Regions from separate parts of the Cytobacillus sp. SAFR-174 genome, predicted to be linked through region 2. Evidence: predicted binding sites of a transcription regulator. Region 2 holds the regulator's gene; the other holds the start of a gene.
The links. The regulator LexA, encoded in region 2, represses DNA repair genes until DNA is damaged. The targets are predictions, from matches to a motif close to CGAACATATGTTCG.
Positions count from the first base shown of each region.

Region 1 (6,604 bases), on a different contig from region 2:
GATCTGTTTTTTTCCTCCGCGCAAATCCTCAAATTCAGCCTTTCCGCGGACAATGATTTTGCCTCTTCCTGTTTCATAAGCCTTTTTTATTCCATCGACTCCCTGGATTATGCCTCCTGTAGGGAAATCCGGACCTTTGATATGCTCCATCAGATCATCTATGGAACAATCAGGCTTATCCATCCGTAAAATAACACCATCAATAATCTCATTTAGGTGATGGGGCGGAATATCAGTTGCATACCCCGCAGAGATGCCTGTTGAGCCATTGACAAGCAAATTCGGATAAACTGCCGGCAAAACGGTTGGCTCACTGGACGTGTCATCAAAGTTCGGGATGAATTCAACGGTTCTTTTCTCAATATCTCTCAGCAATTCGGAAGAAAGGGGAGATAAACGGGCTTCTGTATAACGCATGGCTGCCGGGGGATCTCCATCGATGCTCCCATTATTTCCGTGCATTTCCACAAGAAGGTTACGGACCTTCCAATCCTGGCTCATCCGCACCATCGCGTCATAAACTGAAGTATCGCCATGCGGATGATAATTGCCGATTACATTCCCGACTGTTTTAGCGGACTTTCTAAAGCCCTTTTCATGTGTGTTTCCTTCTACGTGCATGGCATAAAGAATCCGTCTTTGAACGGGCTTTAGCCCATCACGTGCATCAGGAAGGGCACGATCCTGAATAATATATTTACTATAACGCCCAAAGCGGTCGCCTAATACATCTTCAAGAGGAAGGTCCCGGAATTTTTCAGCAGAACTCATGAGTCAACACCCTCCTCCTCTAGTACTGAAATATTTTCATTTTCAAGTATGCTTCCATCTTCTTCAAGGCCGAATGCCACATTCGATTCAATCCATTTGCGGCGGGGTTCAACCTTATCGCCCATCAAGGTGGTCACACGGCGTTCAGCTCTGGCTGCATCATCAATTTTAACGCGGATCAATGTGCGCGACTCCGGATCCATAGTTGTCTCCCACAGCTGGTCGGCGTTCATTTCCCCGAGCCCTTTGTAACGCTGGAGCATGTAGCCTTTACCCACCTTTTTAATGGTATCCTGAAGGTCATCATCACTCCATGCATACTCAATCACTTCTTTTTTGCCTGACCCTCTGCTGACTTTATATAAAGGAGGCAGCGCAATGAATACCTTTCCCGCTTCAAGCAGCGGTTTCATATACCTGTAAAAGAACGTGAGCAAAAGGACCTGGATATGCGCTCCATCAGTGTCGGCATCTGTCATGATGATTACCTTATCATAGTTGACATCATCCAGATTAAAATCCGCGCCAACACCTGCCCCAACGGCATGGATAATGGTATTGATTTCTTCATTTTTAAAGATATCCGCAAGCTTTGCTTTTTCTGTATTGATTACTTTACCTCTAAGCGGAAGCACAGCCTGAAAACGCCTGTCCCGGCCCTGTTTGGCTGACCCTCCGGCAGAATCACCCTCAACCAGATATAATTCATTTCTTTGAGGGTTCCGCGATTGGGCCGGAGTCAGTTTTCCCGAAAGCATTGCTTCCGATTTTTTCCGCTTTTTCCCGCTTCTTGCTTCCTCACGTGCTTTGCGGGCCGCTTCTCTTGCCTGGAAAGCTTTTATCGCCTTTTTAATTAACAGAGAGCTTGTCTCAGGGTTTTCTTCAAGGAAATAAGATAAATGCTCGGAAACAACTGAATCGACAGCAGAACGTGCTTCACTGGTCCCCAGCTTGCCTTTCGTCTGTCCCTCAAACTGCAGAAGCTCCTCAGGAACACGAACAGAGATGATCGCCGTGAATCCTTCACGCAGATCCGCTCCATCCAGGTTTTTATCTTTTTCCTTCAGAAGATTCACTTTGCGGGCATATTCATTAAAAGCCCTAGTCATCGCAGTTTTACTCCCTGCCTCATGCGTACCGCCGTCCTTTGTGCGGACATTGTTGACGAATGAAAGAACATTTTCCGAGTACCCATCATTGAATTGAAAAGCAAAATCCACTTCAATTGCATTGCTTTCGCCTTCAAAGCTTACGACAGGGTGCAGAACATCCTTTTCTTCATTTAAATATTCTACAAATGCTTCTATGCCGTTTTCATAGTGAAAAACGTCATGAAAATCATTACGCTCATCTATGATTTCTATTTTCATTCCTTTTAGAAGGAAAGCAGATTCACGAAGACGCTCACAAAGCGTTTCGTAATTATAGGTGGTTGTCGAGAAAATCGACGGATCCGGCTTAAAGTGAATGGTGGTCCCTGATTGATTTGTCTTGCCGATCTTTTCCAATGTGGTCACCGGCTTGCCGCCCAGCTCGAAACGCTGTTCATATACAAAGCCGTCACGTTTAATTTTAACCACAAGCCATTCGGAAAGGGCGTTGACGACAGATGCACCAACACCATGAAGCCCGCCGCTTGTCTTATAGCCTCCCTGGCCAAACTTTCCCCCGGCATGAAGGACAGTTAATATGACTTCTGGAGTCGGCTTGCCCATTCTGTGCATACCTGTAGGCATTCCGCGTCCTTTATCTTGTACACTAATAGAATTATCTTTATGTATTCTGACAATGATATGATCCCCGTAACCTGCCAATGCCTCATCGACAGCATTATCGACAATCTCATATACAAGATGGTGCAAACCCCTTGCATCCGTACTTCCAATGTACATCCCAGGGCGTTTTCTAACCGCTTCAAGCCCTTCGAGTACCTGTATGGCATCATCATTGTAGTCAAAAGCTTCCTGATTTCTTGCCACGAACATACCCCTTTCATTTCCTGCAAAACACTTGCCGCTGAAAACACGGCATTGGAACACCCCATAAGAATTCGGCTGTACGGCCAATTTTCATTGTGAAAAAACAACGTTCGAACAGGTGTTCTATACTTATATTTTACCATATAAATTAGGATGGTCTATGCTTTATTTTATCTATTTATTTGGTTTTGGCAAATAAGATCTTAAGATTTAAGAGATTTATCATGATTATTTCCGTTACACGAACCCTTTATTTACAGGGATTCTATAAAAAATAAAAAACATGAGATCTTATATAGACCTCATGCTTTAGCTTACTTTGTCAGAGCATGTTCAACTTTAATGCAGCGGTCCATGATGACAGTGTACCCTTTTTCTTTAAGAAAATCGTATGCTTCCTGGTTTGCCACTCCGAGCTGAGCCCAGAAGATATCAGCATCTATTTCAGCAAATTCCCGCGCGATTTCCGGAAGAAACTCAGATCGCCTGAATACATTAACGATATCTACATGCCCCTCGATGTCTTTAAGACTGGGCACTGCCTTTACTCCAAGTACTTCATCAACAGACGGATTAACCGGAATGATTTCATAGCCCGCTTTTTGCATCGCCTCTGATACCATATAGGATGTACGATCAGGATTTCCGCTTAATCCTACAACAGCTATCCGCTTTGCCTTTTTTAAGAGGACACCGATTTCGTCCCTGCTTGGGTTTTCAATAGCCATTTTGTTCCCTCCAATTTTATCTGGTTAATTATATTTTACCTAAAAACACAAGAGCACACTAACTTATTGCTTTTATTCCCGAATATCGAGCTTATAAAAATTCAATGACCTCTCAACTGTAAACCCTGCTTTTTTATAAATAGACAGCGCTTTCCCGTTTGCTGTCCCTGCACAAAGCTTTATGCTTTCGGCACCACTATTTACAAAAAGATCATGAACCGCCATTTCCAGCAAATTCAGTCCAATCCCAATCTTGCGCTTACTGGGATTCACACCAATGAATTCAATGCTTCCTTCTTTTTCTTCACGATTGTATTCTGCATATAAATAGCCATTTAATCCATCCGCATCATCGGATGTATAGACTTTTTGATCAGCATTCATTTTTTCGATAATCTCTTTCCCTGAATAATATGTATGAGGAAACACAGTATCATGCAAATGAATAAATTCTCTATGGCGTTGAATGGGCAATAAACTGACCTTTCTTAAACCATTGCTTGAATGTTCTTTCAGTTCCATGTATGTTTGAGCCGATTGCAGCCTGAATCCATTTTTGGATGCAAATTCGGCTGCAGCTTGGTTGGATGTATCAGCAAATAAATAGTATGTATCCAGCTTTCCTTCAAAATAATGGAGTGCTTTTTCCCATAATATTCTCATAAGTTCCTTTTTCTGTACAAAAGGTCCCCATAACTCAGCTGTCCCTTTATAAAGATCTGCATCTATACCCAGAAAACCAGCAAGAGCATCACCCTCCCGGACAATAAACGCAGCTGATTCGGCATCATGATTCATTTCTTCCAGACTTTGAAAAATATCGTTTTGGCTGGTCCCCAAATACCCTATATGACACTCTGGCAAGGCGTTCATTTCTGCAATAAACTCAGATGCCTGCATGAGATTTGCATGGTCTAAAATTTCAGCTTTCAAAACATCACACCCCTTTACTATATTTTACCATAAAAAAACCCGGCTGATTTGCTTTCAGCCGAATTAGAAGATTAATAAACTGCTGTCTCTAATCTTTTGAGCAGCCTCTTTATGCTAGTGTTCGCTTCTTTTAAAACCATTTCTTTATCAACTGTTTTCAGCTTCCGTTTTTCCATCACCATTTTCCCGTTAACAATGGTGGATTCTACGTCTGCACGAGTGGCTGAATAGACAATTCTCGAGATGGTATCGATATCAAAAGACGGATACACATGAAAATCATTCAGATTAAGGATAGCAAGGTCTGCTTTCTTTCCGGGCTCCAGACTTCCGATTTCCTGTTCCATTCCAACTGCCTTAGCTCCGCCGATCGTCGCCATTCTGAAGACAGTTCTCGCATTCATTGCAGTTGGGCCGTGTACAGGCTTCTGAATGATTGCAGCCAACCTCATTTCATTAAACATATCCAGATTGTTATTGCATGGAGCTCCATCTGCTCCCAGGCTGACAAAAGCCTGCTGATCCAATAAGGAAGGAATCTCTGCCACACCAGATGCCAGCTTCAGATTGGATCCCGGACAATGGCTGACCTTTACACCCCGCTCTTTAATGATTCTTTTTTCTTCTTCATTTAGCCAAACACAGTGTGCCAGTATAAGCCTTTCATTGGCAAGCCCAATGCTGTCCAGGTAGACTACATTCCGCATGCCCAGTTCTCTTTCAACAAGGAGAATTTCATTGGCATTTTCCGATGCATGAGTATGGACCCTTACGTTGTATTGTGCAGAGAGATCCCTGACATTTGTCAGCAATTCCTCTGTGCAGGAAACGACAAATCGGGGACAGAAGGCATATTGTATTCGTCCGTTATCACGATTGTGCCATCTTTCAAGGAGATCCACGCTTTGCTGGATGGATTTGGAAGTATTTTCTCTTAACGGAACAGGGACCTCATCCCCTTTATCCATCATGACCTTTCCGGCAAGTGCCCGTATGCCGCTTTCGGCAATGGCCTGAAAGGCATATTCAGTATGATTAACGGTTTCCATGTCCACTACAGTTGTTGTTCCGCTCTGGAGCAATTCGCCAATTCCGAGCATAGCAGAATAATAGATGGACTCTTCATCATGCGAAGCCTCAAGCGGCCAGATCTTCTGCTTCAGCCAATCAAGAAGCTCCAAATCATCAGCCTGCCCGCGGAATAATGTCTGGCACAGATGGATATGTGTCTGAATAAATCCCGGAATGACCGTCTTTCCGCTGGCATCGATTACTTTATCCGCTTTATGTGTTAAATTCTGTCCAATTTCGGCAATGCGGTCATCTACAATATATAAGTCTCCGAAAATGATTTCTTCAGCTGCATTCATTGTAATAATTTCAGCGTTTTTTATCAGAATACTGCTCATTTTCTTTCTCCCCCTTGCATCGGACTGACTTCTGACGGCTCCAGGTTTCCATATGACATAATAAGCTGTCTGTAAAATTGAATGGAGCGCTGATATGCCGCCAGACTAACCCACTCATTTGGCTGATGCGCCAGCTTTTCATCACCTGGGCCGTAAATCAAGGTAGGAATTTCACTCCTTGGATTAAGTACGGCACCATCTGTATAGTAGGACACCCCGTAATGGTCCGCTTCCGATTCGCCCTTTACCATCTGCGCAATTTGAATAATGTCCCGAGCTGGATCAGTTAAAATAGATGGACGGTCAAGAAGAGTTTCAACATTGTATTTATAAATATCGCCCTGATCCAATAGAACATCCAGTTTGGATTTTAGCTTTTTTATAAAATGGGAATGAGATTGAGGGGGAACTGTTCTAATATCTGCTCTGATGCTGCATTTATCCGGAATGACATTGGTCTGCACTCCGCCTTCAATCATGGTAACAGCCAGGCTGCTTTGTCCGAGGGGCTTCTTTTCTGTCTTCCATTCAATTTTCATTTCATCCAATACCCGGATAATTTTCAGCATATGATCGACTGCATTGATTCCCTGTTCCGGCATGGAACCGTGAGAGGTTTTTCCATAAGCTGTAATCTCAAGCCAAAGGGCTCCCTTATGTCCAATCACAATTTTTTCATTTGTCGGTTCGGCAATGACAAGTGCATCAATTTTTCGGCCATCATTTTCTTTTAAAAAAGTCCTGGCACCGCAGCTGTCGACTTCTTCCCCCGCTGTTGCCAAAA
Region 1 is NZ_JBQCMZ010000009.1:52,351-58,954, forward strand. It holds gene parC (DNA topoisomerase IV subunit A) at 1-771, opposite strand, end outside; gene parE (DNA topoisomerase IV subunit B) at 768-2,750, opposite strand; gene ACTHRG_RS11225 (CoA-binding protein) at 3,065-3,478, opposite strand; gene ACTHRG_RS11230 (GNAT family N-acetyltransferase) at 3,551-4,411, opposite strand; gene ACTHRG_RS11235 (5'-deoxyadenosine deaminase) at 4,483-5,820, opposite strand; gene ACTHRG_RS11240 (M20 family metallopeptidase) at 5,817-6,604, opposite strand, start outside.
Region 1: a site for LexA is predicted at 2,862-2,875, ahead of parE (DNA topoisomerase IV subunit B). Genes of this name have one in related genera too.

Region 2 (6,604 bases):
TGTCTTTAATGGTATAAAAAAAGGAAGAGCCTCTCAGCTCTCCCTTCCCGGATATCATTATCCCTGCAGCAATGCTTTCACGCGTGCTACAACGTTGTCTACTGTGAATCCGTATTCTTCCATAATTTTTTCACCTGGTGCAGATGCTCCGAAGGTATCGATGGCAAGAACATCGCCTTCGTCTCCTGCATAGCGGTGCCAGCCAAGTGAAGATCCCATTTCAATAGCAAGACGTTTCTTGACTGTCTTAGGAATTACGCTTTCTTTGTACTCTTTTGATTGAGCTTCAAAGCGGTCCCAGGCAGGCATGCTTACTACAGATGCATGGATGCCTTCACCTTCAAGCGCTTTTTGAGCTTCAACTGCGAGGCTGACTTCAGATCCTGCAGCAAGCAATAATACATCCGCATTGCTGTTAGAAGCTGGAGATACAACATATCCGCCTTTTTGAACGCCTTCGTATGCCGTTGAATCCGTTCCTTTTAATGTAGGCAGGTTTTGACGAGTCAATACTAATGCAGTTGGCTTGTTTGTTGATTCGATTGCTGTTTTCCAGGCAGCTGCTGTTTCGTTTCCGTCAGCAGGGCGGACAACAGATAGGTTTGGCATTGCACGCAATGCAGCAAGCTGTTCTACAGGCTCATGCGTTGGGCCGTCTTCACCGACAGCGATACTGTCATGTGTGAATACATACGTAACAGGCAGATTCATAAGAGCAGCCAGACGGATTGACGGGCGAAGGTAATCAGAGAACACGAAGAATGTTCCGCCGAAGACTTTTAATCCGCCGTGAAGCGCCATTCCATTCAATGCAGCACCCATTGCAAACTCACGCACACCGAACCAGATGTTCCGGCCATCAAATGATTCAGCCGTAAAGTCACCCGACCCTTTGATCATTGTTTTGTTGGAGCCTGCAAGGTCTGCAGATCCGCCAAAGAATGAAGGCAGATTCTGAGCGATAGCATTTAGCACTTCTCCTGAAGAAGCACGGCTGGCAAGGCTCTTTCCTTCTTCATAAACAGGGATGTCTTTATCCCAGCCTTCAATAAGCTCACCATTGATCGCCTTCTCCAGCTGTTTCCCTAACTCAGGATGAGATTCCTTGTATTTAGCAAAAAGGTCTTCCCATTCCTGCTGCTTTTTCGAACCGTTTTCAACAACTTGCTGCTTAAAGTGATCATATACTTCCTGTGGCACATGGAAGTCTTCTTCGAACGTCCATTTATAAGCCTCTTTTGTTAATTTCAATTCATCAGCACCAAGAGGAGCGCCGTGAACATCAGATTTGCCTGATTTGTTTGGAGAACCATAGCCGATGACTGTTTTCACTTCAATCATTGTCGGGCGGCTTTCATCCTGTTTCGCTTCTTCAATTGCATTTGCGATTTCGTGAAGATCATTGCCGTCTTCTACACGGATGTACTGCCAGCCGTATGACTTGAAGCGCTGTTCAACACTTTCAGAGAAAGACTTATCAAGGTCTCCATCAAGTGAGATATCATTTGAATCATAAAGAACAACCAATCTGCCAAGCTTCAAGTGGCCGGCAAGGGAAGCAGCTTCAGCCGAAACGCCTTCCATAAGGTCTCCGTCACCGCAGATGCTGTATGTATAATGATCAACAACATTGAAGTTGTCTTTATTGTATGTTGCAGCCAGGTGGCGTTCAGCCATAGCCATACCGACAGCCATAGCAATACCTTGTCCTAATGGACCTGTTGTTGCGTCAACACCTGGAGTATGGCCGAATTCAGGGTGACCAGGCGTCTTGCTTCCCCACTGTCTGAACTCTTTAATGTCATTCATGGAAACATCATAGCCGGAAAGATGAAGAAGGCTGTATAAAAGCATAGAGCCATGTCCGGCAGAAAGAACAAAACGGTCACGATTGAACCATTCAGGGTTTTTCGGATTGTGGTTCATGAAGCGTGTCCAAAGTGTATAAGCCATTGGAGCAGCTCCCATTGGCATGCCCGGATGGCCGGAGTTCGCCTTTTCAATGGCGTCAATTGATAAAGTACGAATAGAACTGATGGATAGTTCATCTGTGTGATTAAACATTCAATACATCCTTTCGAGTAGTAATTCTTCACTCTTAATATTATCGGGTGTCCCTTTTTTTCACAACCAATAGGGTCAGGTAAAGGACAAAAAAAGCCGGTTTGTTACTATATTGACACAAAAAGATCCGGCATATGTAAAAAAAGCGGAGATAGGTCAGTATTGCCATCTCCTCTATTAAAAGAAGGAATACAGCGCTGTGTATCCCTTGCAATTATACTATTAGTGAAGGCGGTTTTTATTTTGGAATTCTTTCAGTTTTTTCGGTGTTACATCGTTCCCTTTCGGGTCAACGATTGTAACGCCCTTCAGCGTGTTTAACATGCCAGAGCGGAAAGTCTCCAAATACTCTTTGCGCAAAGACGTCTGTTCTTTCGCTTCTGATTCTGTTAGTCCGGATTCCTTGGCCTTCTTTGCCAGTTCATTAATTCGGGCAAGTTTTTGTTTAGGCAGCATTTATTAAAACTCCTTTATATCAAAAGTTAACCTTTGAACAATTCTGATGGAAGTTTTTATTATACAGCAGCTTCAGATATGGAACAATACTGAAACTCAAATGCCATCATACTAAAAATGAGCACCTTTTACAAGAAAAGTGCTCTACTCAGAAAGCGAATCAATATGTTCTTTGTACCTTCTATGGACGGTTGCTTTGGAAATATTATAGCCAAACCCCCTAAGCGTCGCAGCAATTTCAGCAAACGTTAACTCGTTTTTCCTCAGCCGGACAATTTCCTCTATCGGGACCTCTATTCTTTCCCTGCCGCCATTTGCACCCTGATTACTTAGGTTTTTCTCGGGCCTGTATCCTTTATCAACAGCTCGCTGCATGCCGCGTCTGATTTTGATGTTATGCAGCTTTCTCTGATACTCCTCAACCATTCCTACAATGCTCAGCACCATCGAATCTGATTCCGAAAGCTCCAGTTTGCCGTTATTTGAGATGCTGTATAACTGGACTTCCTCTTTAAAGATGCAATGGAGAATCGCAATCTTCGCATTTCCCCTCCCCAGCCTGGTTTCATCCTGGATGAGAACAACATTAATATCCTTTTTTTTAATTAAGTCTAAAAGTTCCAATATACCGTCTCTTTCAAGATCGTATCCGCTGGCCTGTTCGCGGATGACCTTGGCTACTTGAAAGTCATGCTTTTCTGCCAGGTTCAAAAGCTCTTCTTCCTGTCTTGAAAGGGACGTTTCCTGAGTATCCTTTGTTGTACTAACTCTGCAGTAAATTATTGCTTTCATAACTTCTCCTTATTCGTTAAGGTCTGAACTGGCAAGCTCTTTATATGGCTGGTCATCCAGGGCTTTTACTGGAATGACAATTTCATCACCCGGAAAAATCCTTCCTGCCGCTATCCCATTATTTTGTTCTACCCAATTTATAAATTGATCTGTTGACAGAGAATGCTCAGAAGAAAAATTTTCAGCAATCTTCCATAATGAATCACCTTCTGCAACAGTGACTTTCACAAACTTTTCTGTATCAGGTGTTTCAATGAGCACGAGTAATATAAACGATGCTGCCAAGCTTAAAACGAAGAGAATAATAGCATAGGAATATGATTTCCACAATTTGTTCAGCATAATAAACCACCTTAAAAGAATGTATGTTCGTATTTGTTGATCTCATTATATACCGAACATTTGTTTTGCGTCAATATAAATTCGAACTTATGTTTGTATCATATGGTAATTGATGCTATAATTGAGACAATTAAAACACATACGAGGTGCGTAAAGATGGTGAAAATATCAAAAAGACAGCAAGATATATTAGAGTTTATAAAAGAAGAAGTTAAATTGAGAGGATATCCCCCTTCTGTAAGGGAAATCGGTGAAGCAGTCGGCCTGGCTTCAAGTTCGACCGTTCACGGTCATCTGGCCAGACTTGAAAGCAAAGGGCTGATCCGCAGGGACCCTACAAAACCTCGTGCTATTGAAATTTTAGATTTGGACGAGGCTTCTAACATTCCCAAGGTCAGTGCAGTTAATGTCCCAATCGTCGGTAAAGTAACTGCAGGGCAGCCGATAACGGCAATTGAAAATGTTGAAGAATACTTCCCTCTTCCGGAAAGAATGGCACCGGCTGACGAGCATGTATTCATGCTTGAAATCATGGGAGAAAGTATGATTGAAGCAGGAATCCTTGATGGAGATTATGTAATTGTCAAACAGCAGAGCACTGCAAATAATGGGGATATAGTAGTTGCGATGACAGAGGAAGATGAAGCGACTGTCAAGAGATTCTTTAAAGAAAAAGACTTTATCCGTCTGCAGCCGGAAAACTCCACAATGGAACCAATAATACTTCGAAATGTTTCTATTCTTGGCAAGGTTATAGGCGTATACCGTCACATGCATTAATAGATTATTAAGAAGCAGGCATCTCTGCCTGCTTTTTGTTTTTTCCAATTTTAAGAAGGTTATCAGTTCCTATTACCTGGTGCTATCACCTAAATCCTACGAAAGTAACTGATACTTTTATTCAAACATAAGGTTACAGTCATGAATGACTAATTTATTATTCAGAAAATTCGGTATTTTTATGCATGTTATTTTATATTCACTTTCAATATAATGGTAATACACCGAGAATCAACCTAAGGTCGCTTGTCCAAAATCTCGACTTTAGGAGTGTGAAGAAAAAATGTTTTTGAACATTACCTTCGCTTTGTTGATTGGTGGGCTGGTCGGTGTCGTTGGACATATTCGAAAAGAAGGCAAAATGGTTAAACCCAGAAGGACAAAAAAATTCATCTATCTGGGGGTCTTTGAAGAGGTAATCATGGGGGCTTTAGCGGCTGTTTTTTTGGTCGTATCTTCAGATCCTGACTCTGCCTTAAAAGTAGTTCTACTGGCAGTAATTGCAGGATTTGGAGGAGATGCACTGCTGACATGTCTCGATTTCTTAAAAATAAGACACAAAGAATAGAGAGATGCAGAGAGATAGAAATTGGTTAAAACCTCGTTCATTTAAAAACGGGGTTTTTGCATTTTCCATAATGACAACCCCTGACTTTATCAGCCAGGGGTTGTCATATTTTCTTAGTACATGCTCAGGTACTGCTCGCGCTCCCATGGATGCACTTGCGTACGGAACATATCCCACTCGATTTCTTTCGCTTCAATGAAATGTTCAAAAATGTGATCGCCAAGAGCAGAAACAATTACCTCATCTCTCTTTAGCTCTTCAAGGGCCGCTGCCAAAGTAGGAGGCAGATCTTTGATTCCTTCTTCCTCACGCTCTTCTTTTGTCATTACATAGATATTGCGGTCCACTGGAGCAGGAGGAGTCATTTTATTTTTGATTCCGTCCAGGCCAGCTTTTAATAATACAGCCATAGCAAGGTATGGGTTCGCAGCAGGGTCTACGCTCCGCACCTCAACACGTGTACTTACTCCGCGGGAAGCAGGGATACGGATGAGAGGTGAACGGTTTTGAGCAGACCAGGCAACATAGCAAGGTGCTTCATAGCCCGGTACCAGACGCTTGTATGAGTTAACGATAGGGTTTGTCACAGCTGTAAATGCAGTTGCATGATTCACGATACCAGCAATAAAGTGGCGGGCGTCATCACTTAGCTGAAGATCGCCGGTTTCATTGAAGAATGCATTTTTCCCATCCTTGAATAGTGAAACGTTGCAGTGCATTCCAGATCCGCTGACACCGAATAATGGCTTAGGCATAAATGTCGCATGCAAGCCGTGCTTGCGTGCAATGGTTTTAACAACTAGCTTGAACGTCTGAATCTGGTCACAAGCTGTTAAAGCATCCGCATATTTGAAGTCAATTTCGTGCTGGCCAGGTGCAACCTCATGGTGGGAAGCTTCAATTTCAAAGCCCATTTCTTCGAGCTCAAGTACGATATCACGGCGGCAGTTTTCGCCAAGATCAGTCGGAGCAAGGTCGAAGTATCCGCCATTGTCGTTTAGTTCCAGAGTCGGCTCTCCTGCATGGTCAAGCTTGAAAAGGAAGAATTCCGGTTCAGGCCCTAAGTTAAAATCAGTGTAGCCAAGGTCTTCCATTTCTTTAAGGATGCGTTTTAGGTTGCTTCGCGGATCGCCAAGGAATGGAGTTCCATCCGGATTATAGATATCACAAATCAGACGAGCCACTTTGCCTTTTTCTGCAGTCCAAGGAAACACTACCCAAGTATCAAGGTCTGGATATAGATTCATGTCTGACTCTTCAATTCGCACGAAACCTTCGATTGAAGATCCATCAAACATCATTTTGTTATCAAGCGCTTTTTCAAGCTGGCTGATTGGAATTTCCACATTCTTAATTGTTCCAAGGATATCCGTAAACTGTAAACGGACAAATTTCACATTTTCCTCTTCTGCAATACGTTTAATATCTTCTTTAGTAAACTTAGCCACTGGTAGTTCCTCCCTTAAATTTACATGTGTAATTTATTTTTTGCTCTGTTAATGCGCGCCCGGAAATCCAAGACATTATCAACGAGCTAAAAACGGCTTTCTTAATGGAAAAAGCGGTGGATGTTACCCTGACGGGATGAAGAGCGATTAAAAC
Region 2 is NZ_JBQCMZ010000001.1:416,639-423,242, reverse strand. It holds gene tkt (transketolase) at 58-2,064, opposite strand; gene ACTHRG_RS02075 (DUF896 domain-containing protein) at 2,287-2,520, opposite strand; gene ACTHRG_RS02070 (YneB family resolvase-like protein) at 2,665-3,312, opposite strand; gene yneA (cell division suppressor protein YneA) at 3,322-3,654, opposite strand; gene lexA (transcriptional repressor LexA) at 3,811-4,434, shown strand; gene ACTHRG_RS02055 (DUF4257 domain-containing protein) at 4,718-5,002, shown strand; gene glnA (type I glutamate--ammonia ligase) at 5,116-6,450, opposite strand; gene ACTHRG_RS02045 (MerR family transcriptional regulator) at 6,552-6,604, opposite strand, start outside.